DNA from 2 places in the Halomonas sp. AOP13-D3-9 genome. Region 1 is predicted to be linked to the other one. Evidence: predicted binding sites of a transcription regulator. Region 1 holds the regulator's gene; the other holds the start of a gene.
The links. The regulator LexA, encoded in region 1, represses DNA repair genes until DNA is damaged. The targets are predictions, from matches to a motif close to TACTGTNTANNTANACAGTA.

Region 1 (4,396 bases):
CCATCCCCAACAGCCAACCAGCGTCCTTGGCTAACGCCAGACCGTCTTCCGGGGAAGCGCGATAGCACTCGCCGATACGCGCCATGGCAGGCAGGCGTGTTAAGCCCTCTTTAATACGCTGAACGCGACCGCCCTCCTGATCCACTGCGAGCAGTAAATCAGCCCGCACGCGGCGAATATCGCTGCACAGCTGGCGCACCTGGTAGCCATTTTCGACATTGCGGGCAAATAGAATAACGCCCCCTACCGTCGGTTCCAGCAACAGGCGTTTTTCTGCCGCCGTCAATTTTGGGCCTTCAAGGTCAAGCATGACCGGGCCTAACGGTTGAGTCATCGTGATAGGTCCATGAAAAGGGGCGATGATTCTAGACGATCGTCTAGCGGTGTCAAAAACTTATCAATCAAAGGATTGCCGTCCGCCGTGCAACCAAACCGGGGTGCCCGGTAACGCGAGCGCAAAGAGGGTTAGCAAATCACTATTACGTAAACGAATGCAGCCGTGGGAGGCCGCAACGCCCATGGGTTCGTCAGGCGGTGTGCCGTGCAGGTATATATAGCGCCGTTGCGAGTCCACCTGACCGCCGCGGTTCACGCCCTTTTCTAATCCGCAAAGCCACAGAATGCGGGTCAAAATCCAGTCACGCTCTGGATGCGCTTCGGCTAGCGCGGATGAAAACGTCTCGCCTGTCCAGCGGCGGCCTCGAAACACTGCGTTGTCGGGCATATCACCGCCAATGGCGGCGCGCACATAGTGCCAGCCGTGGGGGGTTTTACCACTACCATTACGCTCCCCGACACCGGCGGCAGCGGATGAGATCGCACACTCATGGAGCACTTTCGGCCCTCGCCAGCAGCGCAGCAGCTGCTGGGTAGTATCAATCTCCAGCCAGATATTCTCAGCCGGGGGTAGCTCAGCTAGCGTAGGCGTTCGCATGTTTTCCTTCTTCTGGCTTGGCTTCTTCAAGGGCGAGCGGTAACGGTGCATTCATGGCCGCCACAACGACCGGCAGCAATCGCTTGACTAAATCACGTACTGAAACCTGTTCGTGATAATCTTTTTCAGCGATATCACGCAGTGCATCAAGGCCGGACAGGGTAAATATTACCGTGCCAAGCATAAAGTGTAGCCGCCAAAAGCGCTCCGCGTCAGGTAGGTCCGGCGTGGCTTGTCGCACCAGCTCGGTGAAGCGGGTAAACACATCGCCATACTCTTGCTGGATATAGCGCCTAAGATGCCCCTGTGCCTGGCTGTAGGCAAGGCCGAGCAAGCGCATAAACACTTTTAAACTATTGCGTTCAGCGGGCACTGCAAGAACGGTGGTTGCCATGGTTTCGAGCAGGGTTTCAAGCTCAATAACCCGCCCAGCATGCTGTCCTTCCAGCTCATCAAGGGCGGTGTGAAAACGCTGGGAGAAGGGATCCAAATAGCGGGCAAAGACGGCCTGAATCAAAGCTTTTTTGGAGCCAAAATGGTAATTCACAGCGGCTAAATTGACGCGCGCTTTGCTAGTGATGTTGCGCAGCGAAGTTTCGGCAAAACCCCGCTCTGCAAACAGCACCTCGGCAGTATCGAGTATACGGGTCACCGTATCAGATTGAGCCATGTCGCTCTCCAGGGAAACAGGTGTTTAAAACATAGCAAAATACTATGCCATAACCATGGCGGTCTCAACGCTTGATTTATTAACAAAATACAGCCCGTTAAATAAGCAGAAGCTTAGTTTCAAACGATTAGAAAAATTGCATAGACATCGAAGATAGCCACTGACAAGGCATATACTGGACAGAGGAACATACTGTATACTTAACCACTGATTGATTAAGTTGCCATTTAATTTGTTACTGTCTATTCACTATTTATGGAGTCTGGTATGTCGCGTCCGCTAACCGCTCGCCAACAGCACGTGTTCGATTTTATCGTTAAAACGATGGGCGAATTTGGCTACCCTCCTACCCGCGCCGAAATTGCCAAGGCGCTTGGCTTCCGCTCCCCCAACGCGGCCGAAGAGCACCTGCGCGCGCTGGAACGCAAAGGCGTTATTCGCATTATTCGCAACACTTCTCGCGGTATCCGCCTGCCCAACCAGGAACCGCAAGAAGTCATGGAGAGTGCTGCCACCGCCTTACCCGCAGCCAACGTTGAAACGCTGCCAACGGGCCTACCCGTGATCGGTGAAGTGGCCGCAGGCAGCCCCATTTTGGCCGCTGAACATATTGACCGTTACTGCCCGCTACCCGCCGAGTACTTTACCCCCAAAGCCGATTACTTGCTGCGCGTGCGCGGCCTTTCCATGAAGGACATTGGCATTTTGGAAGGCGATTTACTGGCAGTTCATCGCACCGATCGGGTTCGCGATGGCCAGATTGTGGTTGCCCGACTGGAGGATGAAGTAACGGTTAAACGCTTTAAACGCCAGGGCCACCAGGTAACGCTGTTTGCAGAGAACCCTGATTTTGCGCCCATTGAAATCGACCTGCGCTCCCAGTCGCTCGATATCGAAGGCGTCGGCGTTGGTGTGATTCGTGGCGGCAACGGCCAGGCACTCGGTTAGCCGCCGCCCCTAGCCACCCCTACTGTAGATCGATATAGCGGTGGTCATTGAAGGTGGCCACCCAATGAGGGTGATAAACCAGCATAATACTCAGCAGCATGCCGGTGATAAACGCCTCTGAAGGCATTAACAGCGGTAAGAAGCGCGCATACTCCTGGGCGAGATAAACCGCCTCAGGGTCAGTCCCCGCAACGATGATCAGCAGCACCGCTGCCAGCCCTCCTCCCAGCGTTGCCAGCGCCGCGCCAAAAAAGCCGCAGGCAAACAAAAACACCATCAGGTTATCCGGCAGGCGGCGATCTACCAGCCGCCATACCGCGCCAATGACGGCCGCCGGGACGACACCGGTAACCAGCACGTTTGCCCCCAGCAGCAGCCATTCATTGCGCCCAATTACCACCATGGCGATATTAATCAGCACGTTGCTAATCAGCGCCAATGGCGCTTTAAAAACGAGTGTCATTAAAACCGTGAAAACAAGGTGCAACGTTAGCCAATCAACCGCCTGCGCACGCAGCTGCCACATCAGCATCACCGCCAGCGTGGCGCCCAGCCAGCGGTGCTGAAGCGCGGTATCCGCTATTAACACCTGCCAGGGCCGCCCCCAAAGTGCCCACGCGATCACTGCTAACGAGAGTAGCCAGGTGAGCAGCAGCGCCCAGGGTGCTAATACACTTTGCGCAAACGACATGGCGGCCTCTCAGGTTGATGAGGGTTAACTAAAGACCACTGTCTTATTACCGTGGACCAGCACGCGATCCTCTAAGTGCCAGCGCAAACCGCGAGCAAGTACGGCTTTTTCAACGTCACGGCCAAAACGTACTAAGTCAGTGGGCGTATGGCAGTGGCTTACGCGATGAATATCCTGTTCGATGATGGGGCCTGCGTCGAGTTCCTCGGTCACGTAGTGGCAAGTAGCACCTATCAGCTTAACGCCCCGCTGGTATGCCTGGTGGTAGGGTTTTGCCCCGGCAAAGGAGGGCAAAAAGCTGTGATGAATATTGATCACTCTTCCCGCATAGCGCGCGCACAGCTCGGGGGGCAGTATTTGCATATAGCGCGCCAGCACCACGCAGTCAGCGCGAGCGCTATCGATTTCGGCCTGCACCTTGGCAAACGACGTTTGCTTATTATCCGGGTCTACCGGGACGTGGTGGTAAGGAATGCCGTACCACTCGGTCAGCGAACGCATATCGTCATGGTTGGAGATAACACCGACAATATCGCAATCCAGCTCACCCGCCTGCCAGCGGTAAAGTAGATCGACCAAGCAGTGTGACTCCCGCGACACCATCAGCACCACACGCCGACGCAGCTGGGTATCCACCAGGGACCACTGCATATTGAATTCGCTGGCCACCGGCTCGAACGCCGCGCGCAGGGCTTCCACCGACATACCGACCGAATCCGCCAGAATTTCGTAGCGCATAAAAAAGCAGCCGGTTTCTAAATCGGAGTGCTGGCTGGCTTCGGTAATGGAGCCGCCCTGCTGGGCAATAAAGCTCGATACCCGTGCAACAATCCCCACCCGGTCAGGACAGGAAACCACTAAACGATAATAATGAGACATGTGAGCTACTCTTGACCTATTGCTAAGTTAATTATGACAAACCAGCGGCTTAGGTCGCATAGTGTATCGGAAGGGCATGGAAGATTGTTAGCCGCCCCTGCCTTCCCGTATAGTTAAGTCACTACTTTTTAGGTTTTTCATAACAGATGCATTCACCACGCGTTCAAATTCGTCCCCGTCGTCGTCCACCGCTGCGCATGTTGCCGCTGGGGGGATGCGGTGAGATTGGAATGAATCTAACGCTATACGGCTACGACGATCACTGGATAGCCGT
Region 2 (4,396 bases), on a different contig from region 1:
AGTATTGGCTGGTCAAGGATGCGCTGGTGGACAAGGCTAATTCTGGTGGCACCCTGCTCAAAGTCTTCGCGGACGCCTAGGCCAAGGCAAAATCAGCTGCTCTCTGCTTGAGTTGGTGCTGATGTCATGATCGCCAGCTGTTAGCAGGCTTGGGTATGAACGCAAGTTCATCCAGCTTGGCTGCTAGCAGATGAATCATATTGAAGTTGCTCAATTCGCCAACGAATTCTGCAATCGCGTCCAGGGGCCTTGGAAGCTGTTCCAGTGTCATTAATGCAGGATCATCTGAGAGAACCTGGTAGTAACGAGCAGTATTCAGCAACTGCTCAGCACGCTGAAGAGCGACAACTGGCTGATATCCGAACTCCCTGAGGCAGCGCTCAATGGCTTGGATTGAGATCCAATAGCGGCTATGGATGCTCTCACGGGTATAGACGACGCCTAGCAAGGCCACGAGTTTCCACTCACAAGACGGCACCCCGAACATCCAGTCATATTCTGTGCGTGTTTCAACCGCGGTAGGAATGGCTTCCAGGTCCATTTTGTGAATATCTCGTTCGAGGTTGTGCCGGGCCATCGGCAAGCAGAACCGTGTTGATGTGGCCACCTTGCCAGACCTGGCATGAATACGCTGACAGGACGCGAAAAGTTCCATGGCGAGATGGCGCATCTCATGAAGATCGAGTTGCTGACGCTCTTGCTCCCAAGTTTTCTGTTGCCGATGCCGCTCGGCTTTAGCTTCGAGTTGACGTGCAACCTCGGCTTCGCGTCGTCGGTTTTCGGCCTGCTCGGTCGCTTTTTCTTTCGCCCGACGCTGCTCCTCCTCCCGTTGGCGTTTTAATTCAGCGTGTTTCTGTTCCTGAACTTTAAAATAAGCTTCCATCCGGGCATGTTGTTCACGTTGACGCTGCTCCTCTTGTTCCCTTGCGATATTCGCCTGTGCTATTCGTTTGTTGGCCTTCTCGATCTGCTGCTGGAGTCTTGGGCGTAGCTTTTCCTGCTCCGCTTCGATCTTGGGATTTACGATCCAGTAGGCCCGTTGATAGTTAAATACATGCTCTTCGAGATCGGCCGGTGTTAGATTCCGTGGTATGTCCCCCAGGTCGATTTCGATGCAGCGCTGGCCACGGGACTCAAGCCGCTGCTGCTTTTCCGCGTCGATGAAATGGGTTACGGCCACCTCGACTAGGATTTCTATCTGACCCAAGCTCACGATAAGGTCAGGGCGGATGTCCCCCAAGCTGAACTCAAGTTTTGTGTCATCCACCGGCTGCCGATCGTGGCCTGGGAAAATGACCTTAGATTCGGTGTGCTTGTAGCCAAGGCTATCCTTCGCCTCAAGTACCGCCTGAAGCAGAGGAATGGGTATTTCCTTTCGGTCTGCGATCAACTGCTTTGCGGCTAGATGTATTCCTGTTTCAGTGCCCCCAGCGCATGGTCGGGTCCCTCTGGCATGTGCGAAATAGTGACGGACAATATCCCCCATTCTCGCTTCAAGCGGTGTTCTGCATTCAGGACAGACACAGCCGCAACGGCCACCGCGTTCGGCCCTTGTGAGCTGGCTGATATGCACCAACCTGTTATTGCGTATGCCGTAAGGGATTTTTGCGCTGTTTTTCATGTAATTGCCACAAGAGAGGCCGTGCTGTGGGAGCGTGCTCGATAGCTCTACCCTGGTAAAGGGATTAGTCGGCGTGAATTACAGTGGGAAGCAAACCGCCTTGCTCGATAGTGGTGAGCTGTTGCATAAAGTAGTCGCCGTTAGTCAGGGGCTCAAAGAGGTCAGCTTCGAGATGAGTTGATCATTCGTCGTTATTGCAAAGCATTTCGCAATGATACCAACGTGGTCAGACGGGATCGCGGATATAAATCAACGATACAGTCACCTCGGCTTGGTTTACAGGTCTCTTCAAGAAGTAAGGCCAAAGCTGATAAAAAGCGATGACTACTTGCAGAGAGGTTTACTCTTCTTCGATACTGTACACAAATACAGTAAAAAGGAGGGGCTATGCTTTATACACCACGATTTGAAAGGCCAGCCTACGAAAGCGGTCAGCAGGCTGAGGCCATTGTCATATTGGGGCAGTCTTCTGACCGTTCACGCCATTTGCTCCCTTTGATGGCCGGTGAGGTCAGGGCTGGTTTCCCGATACATGCAGAGGCCGAGGTTGACCGCATCCTCGACCTTACCGATCACCTTATTCCACGTCCGAGCGCCACCTATTTCTGCCGTGCAAAGGGGGACAGCTTAGAAAAATTCCACATCCTGGATGGAGATTTGCTCATTGTTGATCGCTCGCTTGAGCCACTGGATGGTGACATTATCGTGGTGTGTCTGGATGGTGAGCTTACCTGCAAGAAACTTGGCAAATGGCAGAGCCAACCAGCGTTATTGTCAGGTAACCCCGCCTATCAGCCGATCGCTCTCAGTGGAACCGATTGCGAGACTTGGGGAGTCGTCATTCACAACGTTCATACGCATCGCCGCAGGGGGTGTGATGATTGGCCACTGTGATTGCAACAACTTTTACGTCAGCTGCTTTCGTGTCTTCATGCCGGAGCTACGCGGTCGCCCAGTCGGGGTCTTGGCGGGGGGTGGCGGATGTATCGTGGCGCGGTCAAATGAGTTGAAAGCCCTTGGCGTGCCTAATGGCTTGCCCGCCTTCCAGCTCTCCCCTGATGTCCGTCGACAGACAGTGCTGCTTAGCTCGGCCTATGCCCTGTTTGGCGAGATGTCGCGACGGGTTGTGTCCACCATGCAGGCCCATACCGGCCCAATATCGGTGTACTCAATTGACGAGCAATTCATTGACTTGTCAGGACTGTCTACCGATGAGCTGCAAGCGCATATAACTGAACTACGGCATGTGGTCCAGCGCTCGACCGGGATACCTGTGTCGATCGGGGTGGCGCCGTCTCGCACCCTCGCGAAGGTGGCCACCGGCATTGCCAAAAAGCAGCCTGCCTTCAAAGGGGTCTGTGTCCTTGAGGCTGATCATCCCGCTACACTTGGCCACCTGGAGCGCATGCACATAACCGACCTGTGGGGCGTGGCCAAGCGAACGGGTGAGAAGCTGGAGCGTATGCGTATCCGCACCGCATTGGATCTTCGCAACGCGGAGCCAAGGGAGATCCGCAAGGGCTTTGGAGTGGTGCTCGAGCGTACCGTTTGGGAGCTACGTGGGGTTGATGTGATCCGGCTTGATGACATCGACCATAAACGTCAGAACATCATGACCAGTCGCACTTTCGGGCAGGCAACCAGCAACATGGAGGATCTGCGCGAGGCGGTGCGATCGCATGCCCAGGCTGGCGCGGAGAAGGTGCGGCGCCAGCAGTCGGTGGCACAGGCCATCATGGTCTTTCTCTCGACACCAAGGTTCCGCAGTGATCTTCCTCAGGACTACCCCAGCCTTACCCTGCCACTGCCGATGCCAACAGATGATAGCCGGGTAATAGTAGCCGCGGCCCAGCGTGCCCTGGAGATGATCTATCGCCGAGGTTATCAGTACGCCAAGGCAGGCGTCATGATGGTTGACCTGGCCGACCGTGATGGGTTGCAGATCGATATGCTGGACACCCAGGAGACTGAAGAGAGGCGTCAGCAGTCGGCAAAGCTAATGGGGGTGATGGATGCGCTCAACCGTGAGTTTGGCCGCGGCGCGGTCACGCTTGGGGGCATGAGGAAGAACGAACGATGGAGGCAGAGGGATACACGGCAGACACCGCGGTTTCTGACCTCTTGGAATGAAATACCAGAAATTAAGATGGGGTGAGGCCTGGCAATCCAAGGCTCCTCCCCGAGGCTGCCTATTCGCGGCCCTTCTTCCTTGGCGGGGGGAGAAGTCGGCTCACGAGGCGTTCGGCGAATTCCTCTGCGTCTACTGGCAGCGTGCCCCCCTCCTCCTCGATCGCGTTGGCGATAGTGGCACGCATCATGTAGGCCTGGACGTGAGGAGGAACCGGGTAGGTGCCGGCCCGCCATTCGTAAAGCCTGTTGAGGCGGTACTTGCTCCCGAGGTCATGATTCAGGAGCGCCAGCGCCTCCGCGTGCCGGCGATCGCTTCCGCTAGTGGTGAACAGTAGCCAGCTTTCTACGATGTTGATGGGTCGACCTCACTGTACGGGTTATTGATCGCGAAACGTCTTGGCCAGCTTGAGATGGTTGTCGAGGTAGTCTTGAGGGAGCCCCGCGGACATCATGGCGGCCTCCCCCGGCGTCAAAATGCCTTCCTCGGTTTCAAAGTCCTCTGCTATGCGCAAAAGTCCTTCCATGTTAAAGGGAAGCGCTGCGCCACGGAAGATGGCCGACAGGGTGCCTTGAAGCTCCGAGACGGTCGTTATTTCCTCGTGAGTGGTGCCAAAAATCCAAATGCCATCCAGGTTGAAGAAATAC

Region 2: the regulator LexA is predicted to act here: its motif matches at 1,976-1,995, upstream of ACT3UM_RS21130 (LexA family protein).

What each region holds. Positions count from the first base shown of each region.
Region 1 covers NZ_JBQSYH010000011.1:38,571-42,966, forward strand. Annotated here, with positions in the region: gene nagZ (beta-N-acetylhexosaminidase) at 1-334, opposite strand, end outside; gene ACT3UM_RS13370 (L,D-transpeptidase family protein) at 398-934, opposite strand; gene ACT3UM_RS13375 (TetR/AcrR family transcriptional regulator) at 912-1,604, opposite strand; gene lexA (transcriptional repressor LexA) at 1,872-2,552, shown strand; gene ACT3UM_RS13385 (energy-coupling factor ABC transporter permease) at 2,572-3,243, opposite strand; gene purU (formyltetrahydrofolate deformylase) at 3,268-4,122, opposite strand; gene ACT3UM_RS13395 (ribonuclease J) at 4,353-4,396, shown strand, end outside.
Region 2 covers NZ_JBQSYH010000023.1:3,822-8,217, reverse strand. Annotated here, with positions in the region: gene ACT3UM_RS21135 (competence protein CoiA family protein) at 125-1,621, opposite strand; gene ACT3UM_RS21130 (LexA family protein) at 2,009-2,515, shown strand; gene ACT3UM_RS21125 (Y-family DNA polymerase) at 2,499-3,776, shown strand; gene ACT3UM_RS21120 (hypothetical protein) at 4,129-4,396, opposite strand, start outside.